2 linked regions of the Polymorphobacter megasporae genome follow. The protein of the gene in region 1 binds, or shares a complex with, the protein of each later gene. Links are inferred from orthologs where the notes say so. Each region holds a gene or a part of one and is shown on either strand. Other genes may lie near its edges. The genes, in order: clpS and clpA.

What was found.
Region 2: the proteins of clpS (region 1) and clpA are in contact, whole or in part, in a solved structure (PDB 1LZW), measured with the Escherichia coli proteins. The link is inferred for Polymorphobacter megasporae from one-to-one orthologs.

The regions. Positions count from the first base shown.
Region 1 is NZ_CP081848.1:3,542,154-3,545,301, reverse strand. Bases 243-3,075 are described here. They hold clpS (ATP-dependent Clp protease adapter ClpS), read right to left. Parts: upstream 1,918-3,075; coding sequence 1,567-1,917; downstream 243-1,566. Other genes in these bases: KTC28_RS16520 (phasin family protein), read right to left, coding at 2,043-3,047; KTC28_RS16530 (SDR family NAD(P)-dependent oxidoreductase), read right to left, coding at 710-1,402; KTC28_RS16535 (TolC family protein), read right to left, coding at 243-632. Also shown: more of KTC28_RS16535, read right to left, coding at 1-242; phosphoglucomutase/phosphomannomutase PgmG, read right to left, coding at 3,131-3,148. UniProt on the Escherichia coli protein: Involved in the modulation of the specificity of the ClpAP-mediated ATP-dependent protein degradation.
Region 2 is NZ_CP081848.1:3,682,298-3,685,615, reverse strand. The notes cover bases 68-3,070. They hold clpA (ATP-dependent Clp protease ATP-binding subunit ClpA), read right to left. Parts: upstream 2,757-3,070; coding sequence 378-2,756; downstream 68-377. Other genes in these bases: KTC28_RS17160 (toll/interleukin-1 receptor domain-containing protein), read right to left, coding at 3,020-3,070; KTC28_RS22925 (PEPxxWA-CTERM sorting domain-containing protein), read left to right, coding at 68-326. Outside these bases: more of KTC28_RS22925, read left to right, coding at 1-67; more of KTC28_RS17160, read right to left, coding at 3,071-3,318. UniProt on the Escherichia coli protein: ATP-dependent specificity component of the ClpAP protease. It directs the protease to specific substrates. It has unfoldase activity. The primary function of the ClpA-ClpP complex appears to be the degradation of unfolded or abnormal proteins.

The sequences.
Region 1 (3,148 bases):
AACTCGTCGGCGGGGGTCGCCACCCCGGCGCGGGTCCGGCCGGAGGCGAGGTCGAGTGACGAGCGGTTGAACGCGACGGTCGACTGCGCCGCGGTCGTCGCCGCGATGTTCGCCTGGAGGCTGTTGTACGCGGTGACGGTGTCGAGTGCTACGGTCTGCGCGGTGTCGGCGACCTGCCCCAATGCGGCGCGCTGGCTCGCGCGGGCGCTGTCGATCCGTGCCGCGCGCCCGCCGAAGTCGAAGATCAGGTAGTTGAGCGCGAGGCTCGCCGACGAGCCGAAGTCGGTCGAGTTCGACGTCGCGCTGAAGCTCTGGCCGTTGCCGAGGACGAACTGCTGGCTGCTCAGATAGTCGGTGCGGCTGAGCGTCGGACCGACGGTCGCCGACAGGCTCGGCAGTTCGGCGGCGCGGGCGATACCGACCTGCGCCGCCGCGCTCCGGCTCGCCGCCCACGCCACCGCGGTCGCCGGATTATGGCACAGCGCGAGGTCGACGAGGTCGGGCAGCGTCAGCGGGCCGACCGGATCGGCAGCACACGGCGCGGTCTGCGGCGGCATCAGGTGGCGCGGGTCCTCCGACGCCGCTGCCGGGACTGCGAGCAGGGCGGCGATGAGCATTATTGCGCGGAGCATGTCGCCCAGGAGATAGCGTGCCGGAGGCGTAACGTCGAGGGCGGTCGTGGTCGCACACCTCCCGAAATTCGGAGAGTTCAGAACGGGATCGGCGCTCCGTCCCACGCAAACAATCCACCGCTATCGGCGGGTGTCAGGCGGTCGAGGACGTCGAGCATTGCGCGCGCCGAGAACGCGGGGGCGAACAGCTTGCCGGGCGCTACGCCGCGCTGGAACGGGGCCGAAAGGCGGGTGTCGACCGTCCCGGGGTGGAGCGCGGCGACGACGCTCAGCGGGGCGCGGCGGGCGTGCTCGATCGCGGCAGTGCGGAGCAACTGGTTGAGCGCGGCCTTCGATGCTCGGTAGCCGTACCAGCCGCCGAGACGGTTGTCGGCGATCGACCCGACCCGTGCCGACAGTGCCGCGAAGGCGGTCTTACGGTCGTTCCGGAGCAACGGGAGGAACGCCGCCGCGACGAGTGTGGGGCCGATCGCATTGACCGCGAAGCTGCGCGCGAGGCGGGCGGTGTCGAGGTCGCGCAAGGCTTTTTCGGGGCCGCCGACGGCGTCGTGGAGCAGCCCGGTTGCGACGATGACGAGGTCGATCGGGCCGCCGATGCGCGCGGCGGCTGCGGTGATCGACGGGGGGTCGGTAAGGTCGAGGTCGGCGCGGGAGAGGGCGATGACCTCGCCACGGTCGCGGAGGAGGTCAGCGAACGCCGTGCCGATGCCGCCGGATGCGCCGATGACGACGATACGGGGGTCGGCGGCGAAGCTACTTAGAAGGTCCATCATCTCTGACGTGTTTCGCGGGCCGCTTTAAATTCGTCATCCCCGCGAAGGCGGGGACCCATCACCACAACCGGTCGGGATGATGGGTCCCCGCCTTCGCGGGGATGACGAACTAAATTCGGGGCATGGAGCAAGATGCGGTCGAGCACGCAAACGCGACCGGCTCAATCCTTCTCCAGAGTGCACTGCAGCGGATGCTGGTGCTCGCGCGCAAAATCCATCACCTGCGTCACCTTGGTCTCGGCGACCTCGTACGTGAATATGCCGCAAATCCCGACGCCGCGCTGGTGGACGCTGAGCATGACCCGCGTCGCATCCTCGATCGTCATCCGGAAGAAGCGCTGGAGCGTCAGGACGACGAACTCCATCGGGGTGTAGTCGTCGTTGAGCATCAGCACCTTGTACAGCGCCGGCTGCTTGGTCTTCGGCTTGGTCTTGGTCGCGACACCGGCGCCGCCGCGGCGGTCGCGGTCGTCATCGTCGTTGCCGGGGCCGGCGTGGGGGGTAAGGTTCATGGGCGCAATATACGGGCGCGGCCCCATCGCGTTCAAGGGGCCAGACATGCAAACGGGCGGGGGATCGCTCCCCCGCCCGTTGCAGTTAGTCGCAGCAAACCCAGCGCGGACGCCGGGAGCGCGGCTTAAAGGCCGACCTTGCCGACCATCGACTTCATCGAGTCGGCGGCGACGGTGGCGCGCGCCTGCATCGGCTCGAACACTTCGCCCATCAGCTTGACCATCGTCTCCGACAGCTTCGACATCTCGGCGACGGCCGCATCGAACTGCGTCTTGGCGAAGTCGTTCTGGAGCTGCATCAGCTCGTTCGGGGTCTTGACCGTCGTCATCGCGCGGGCGGCGGCGGTGGTCTCTTCGAACGACTTGCGGGCGAAGTCAGAAACTTCACGCGCGATCGCTTCGATACCCTGCGCCGCGGCGCGCGACGAAGCGAGCATCGCCTCGACGTTTCCACGCGCCATGCCGGCCATCTCGTCGACCGACTTCATGCCGTGCTCGATCGCTTCGCGCGACTTCGACGCGACCTGCTCGAAGGTCGCCTTGCCCTGCGCCATGGCGTTTTCGGTCTGGTTGGCCATCGTCGACTTCATCTGCTCGGCGCCGTTCTTCATGGCGTCGGCGGCGGTGGTGTAGGCTTCGGTCATCTGGGTATCCTTCGACTTGAGGGGCTCCGGTACGGGTACGACCGGAGGCAGGGCTTGGTTACTTGTTGACGAGGGGTTAACGACCGGCGGCGGCGGCGGTGCCATCGGCGGTGAAGCAACTGGCGGCAACGGCAGCGACGCGACGGGCAGAACCAACTTGGCGGCGAGGACCGGGGGCAACGGTTGTGCGGCGATGACCGGGGGATTCGGCTGTGCGGCAATGACCGGGGGAATCGGCGTCGTGGCAGCGACGGGCGTAACCGGTTTTGCGGCGGCAGGCGGCGCGGGCTGAGCGGCCAGGACCGGCGGCACCGGCTTTGGCTTCGGCGCGGCGGGCGGCGCTTTCATCACAGGTTTCGCAGCGATGATCGGCTTGGCAGGAGCCATGACCGGCGGGGTTACGGGTTTCGGTGCCAAAACCGGCGGCACGATCGCCTTCGGCGCGGCGACCGGAGGCTTCGCGATGGTCTTTTTGTCGACGGCCATTCCGCACTCCACGAGCTATGCTGCAGTGCAACATAGTCCCGCTTTGTGACAACTGCAAGCGTCTCGATACTAATTTGCGCGGATTAGTGGCCCCCTGCCGC
Region 2 (3,318 bases), 140 kb from region 1 along the record:
GCGATTACCGCAGCAGCAGCTTTGCCTTCACCGCCGCACTGCCGCCGGGGTTCTTCTCGACCGACACGATCCTGCCCGGGGCGCTCCCTACACCGCATCACGGCTTTACCCACGGCACCGCGATCGGGACGGGAAGCTTCGCCTTTTACCGGCAGACGTGCTTCCTGACGTGCTCGCTGAAGACGGCGACTGCGAGCTTCGACGTCACCAACATCAGCTTCGCCGCCGTCCCGGAACCGGCGGTCTGGGCGATGTTGCTGGCCGGATTTGGCCTAGTCGGCGCAATGGCGCGACGCAACCGGGGAGCCGCGATCGTCGCGGCTTAGCGGCTCCGATCTCCCCCGCGCAACGGTCCGCCGCGCGGGGGAGACAGGTCTTTACGCTTCGACCAACGGTTCGCCGGTCTCCGCCGCGGGAGTGGCATCGGGGCCTGCGCCCTTCTTGACCCGCTTCGGCTTCGGCGCGGCCTTGATGATCTCGAACGCGAGAGCATCGTCCTTGACGTGGACCCGGACCTCGCCGCCGCGGACGAGCTTGCCGAACAGCAGTTCCTCGGCGAGCGGCTGCTTGATCTTCTCCTGGATCAGTCGTGCCATCGGCCGCGCGCCCATCGTCTTGTCGTAACCGCGCGCGATCAGCCACTCCTTCGCCGGCTCGTCGAGCGCGATGTGAACGTCGCGCTCCTGGAGCTGGAGTTCGAGCTGGAGCACGAACTTGTCGATGACGCGCATGATGACCGATGGCGGCAGGCTTTCGAACGGCACGACCGCATCGAGCCGGTTCCGGAATTCGGGGGTGAACATCTTCTTGATCGCCTCCTCGTCCTCGCCCTCGCGTGACGCCGCACCGAAGCCCAGTCCCTCGCGCGCCATGTCCGACGCCCCGGCGTTGGTCGTCATGATCAGGATCGTGTTCCTGAAGTCGACGGTCTTGCCGTGGTGGTCGGTCAGCTTGCCGTTATCCATCACCTGTAACAGGATGTTGAACAGGTCGGGATGCGCCTTCTCGATTTCGTCGAGCAGCAGCACGCTGTGCGGGTTCTGGTCGACCGCATCGGTCAGCAGACCGCCCTGGTCGAACCCGACGTAGCCCGGGGGCGCGCCGATGAGCCGGCTGACCGAGTGCCGCTCCATATATTCCGACATGTCGAAGCGCGTCAGCGGGATGCCGAGGATGTGCGCGAGCTGCTTCGCCACCTCGGTCTTGCCGACACCGGTCGGACCGGAGAACAGATAGTTGCCGATCGGCTTGTTCGGCTCGCGCAGCCCAGCACGGCTGAGCTTGATCGCCGACGACACCCGCTCGATCGCCTTGTCCTGCCCGAAGACGACGCGCTTGAGGTCGGCCTCGAGCGTTCCGAGCGCCTTCTTGTCGTCGGTCGAAACCGACTTCGCCGGAATCCGCGCCATCGTTGCGATAACCGCCTCGACTTCCTTGACCCCGATCACCTTCTTGCGCTTCGCGAGGGGGACGAGCATCTGCGACGCGCCGGTTTCGTCGATCACGTCGATCGCCTTGTCGGGCAGCTTGCGGTCGTTGATGTAGCGCGCCGACAGCTCGACCGCCGCCTTGATCGCCTCGGGGGTGTACTTGAGCTGGTGGTGCTTTTCGTAGCTCGACCGCAACCCCATCAGGATCTTGATTGCGTCCTCGACCGTCGGCTCGTTGACGTCGATCTTCTGGAAGCGCCGCAGCAGTGCGCGGTCTTTCTCGAAGTGATTGCGGAACTCCTTGTAGGTCGTCGAGCCGATGCAGCGGATTGCGCCGCTCGACAGCGCCGGCTTAAGCAGGTTCGACGCATCCATCGCGCCGCCCGACGTCGCCCCGGCACCGATGACGGTGTGGATCTCGTCGATGAACAGCACCGCGTGCGGCAGCTTCTCGAGCTCGTTGACGACATTCTTGAGCCGCTCCTCGAAGTCGCCGCGATACCGCGTGCCGGCTAGCAGCGCGCCCATGTCGAGCGAGTAGATCACTGCGGGCTTCAATACATCGGGGACGTCGCCCTCGATGATCTTGCGTGCGAGGCCCTCGGCGATCGCGGTCTTGCCGACGCCGGGCTCGCCGACATACAGCGGGTTGTTCTTCGACCGGCGGCAGAGGATCTGGATCGTCCGGTCGACCTCGGCATGACGCCCGATCAGCGGGTCGATCTTGCCGATCTTCGCCTTCTCGTTGAGGTTGACGGTGAACTGCTTGAGCGCGCTCTCGGCGCCGCCCTTCTTCTCACCCTTCGTCGGCTTCTCCTCGGGCTCCTCGTCCCCTGAACCCTTGGTGCCCGGACCGCTACCCTTGACCGCGCGGGTCTCCGACTGGCCCGACTTGGCGATGCCGTGAGCGATGAAGCTGACGGCGTCGAGGCGCGTCATGTCCTGCTGCTGGAGGAAGAATACCGCGTGGCTCTCGCGCTCGGAGAACAAGGCGACCAGCACGTTTGCGCCGGTTACTTCCTCGCGGCCCGACGACTGGACGTGGAGGATCGCGCGCTGGACGACGCGCTGGAAGCCTGCAGTCGGCGACGGATCGACCGAGGCGTCGGCCTTGAGGGCATTAAGCTCGGTGTCGAGATACTTGGTGACGTTCGAAGCCAGTTCCTCGACGTCGACCGAGCATGCCTTCATCACCGCGACGGCATGGCTGTCGGCGGCAAGGGCGAGCAGCAGGTGCTCGAGGGTGGCATATTCGTGATGACGACGGCTCGCTTCGGCGAGGGCGTTATGCAGCGTGTGTTCGAGTTCGCGCGTGAAAGCGGGCATGGACTTCTCCCGGGGCGGCCGCTGAGGGGCAGCGCCGCCTGCCTCCACAATGTCACCCCGGTGGGGGCAGAGTGCAAGGGGTTGGTTTTGACGCGGCGGGACGGCAGCAATAGCTCGATTGCTTCGCCCACCTGGATCGGTTGCCCGAGCCCCGTCAGAATCCGAGCCGAACGTATTTCGCGATCGCCACCGGGCTTAGCGCTGACGCGCCTGCTCGATTACAGCGATATGCGTTATAGCTGGATTCAAGCATCAAAGAATTCTCAGGAAAGCAATTTGAGAAGGTTCTCGACCGCTTGGCGCACAACGCTGATAGCATGTACCATGGTCGGAGAGTCCGCAATCTTGGCAACGTTCCCAAGTGCAGAAAGAATGCGTTCATAGAATCCTATGGTTCCTAGAACAAGTCTTTGCCGAGCCGACACGCCGAAAAAACCCTTATTTTGCACTATTTGTGGATCAAAATAAATCTGTTCGGCTTGATCCTTAAGATCTTTTACAATGCGGTCAAATGTGGGAGTAGTGAGGCCCTCGTTGGCGATCTTTGCCAATGCATCGCTTG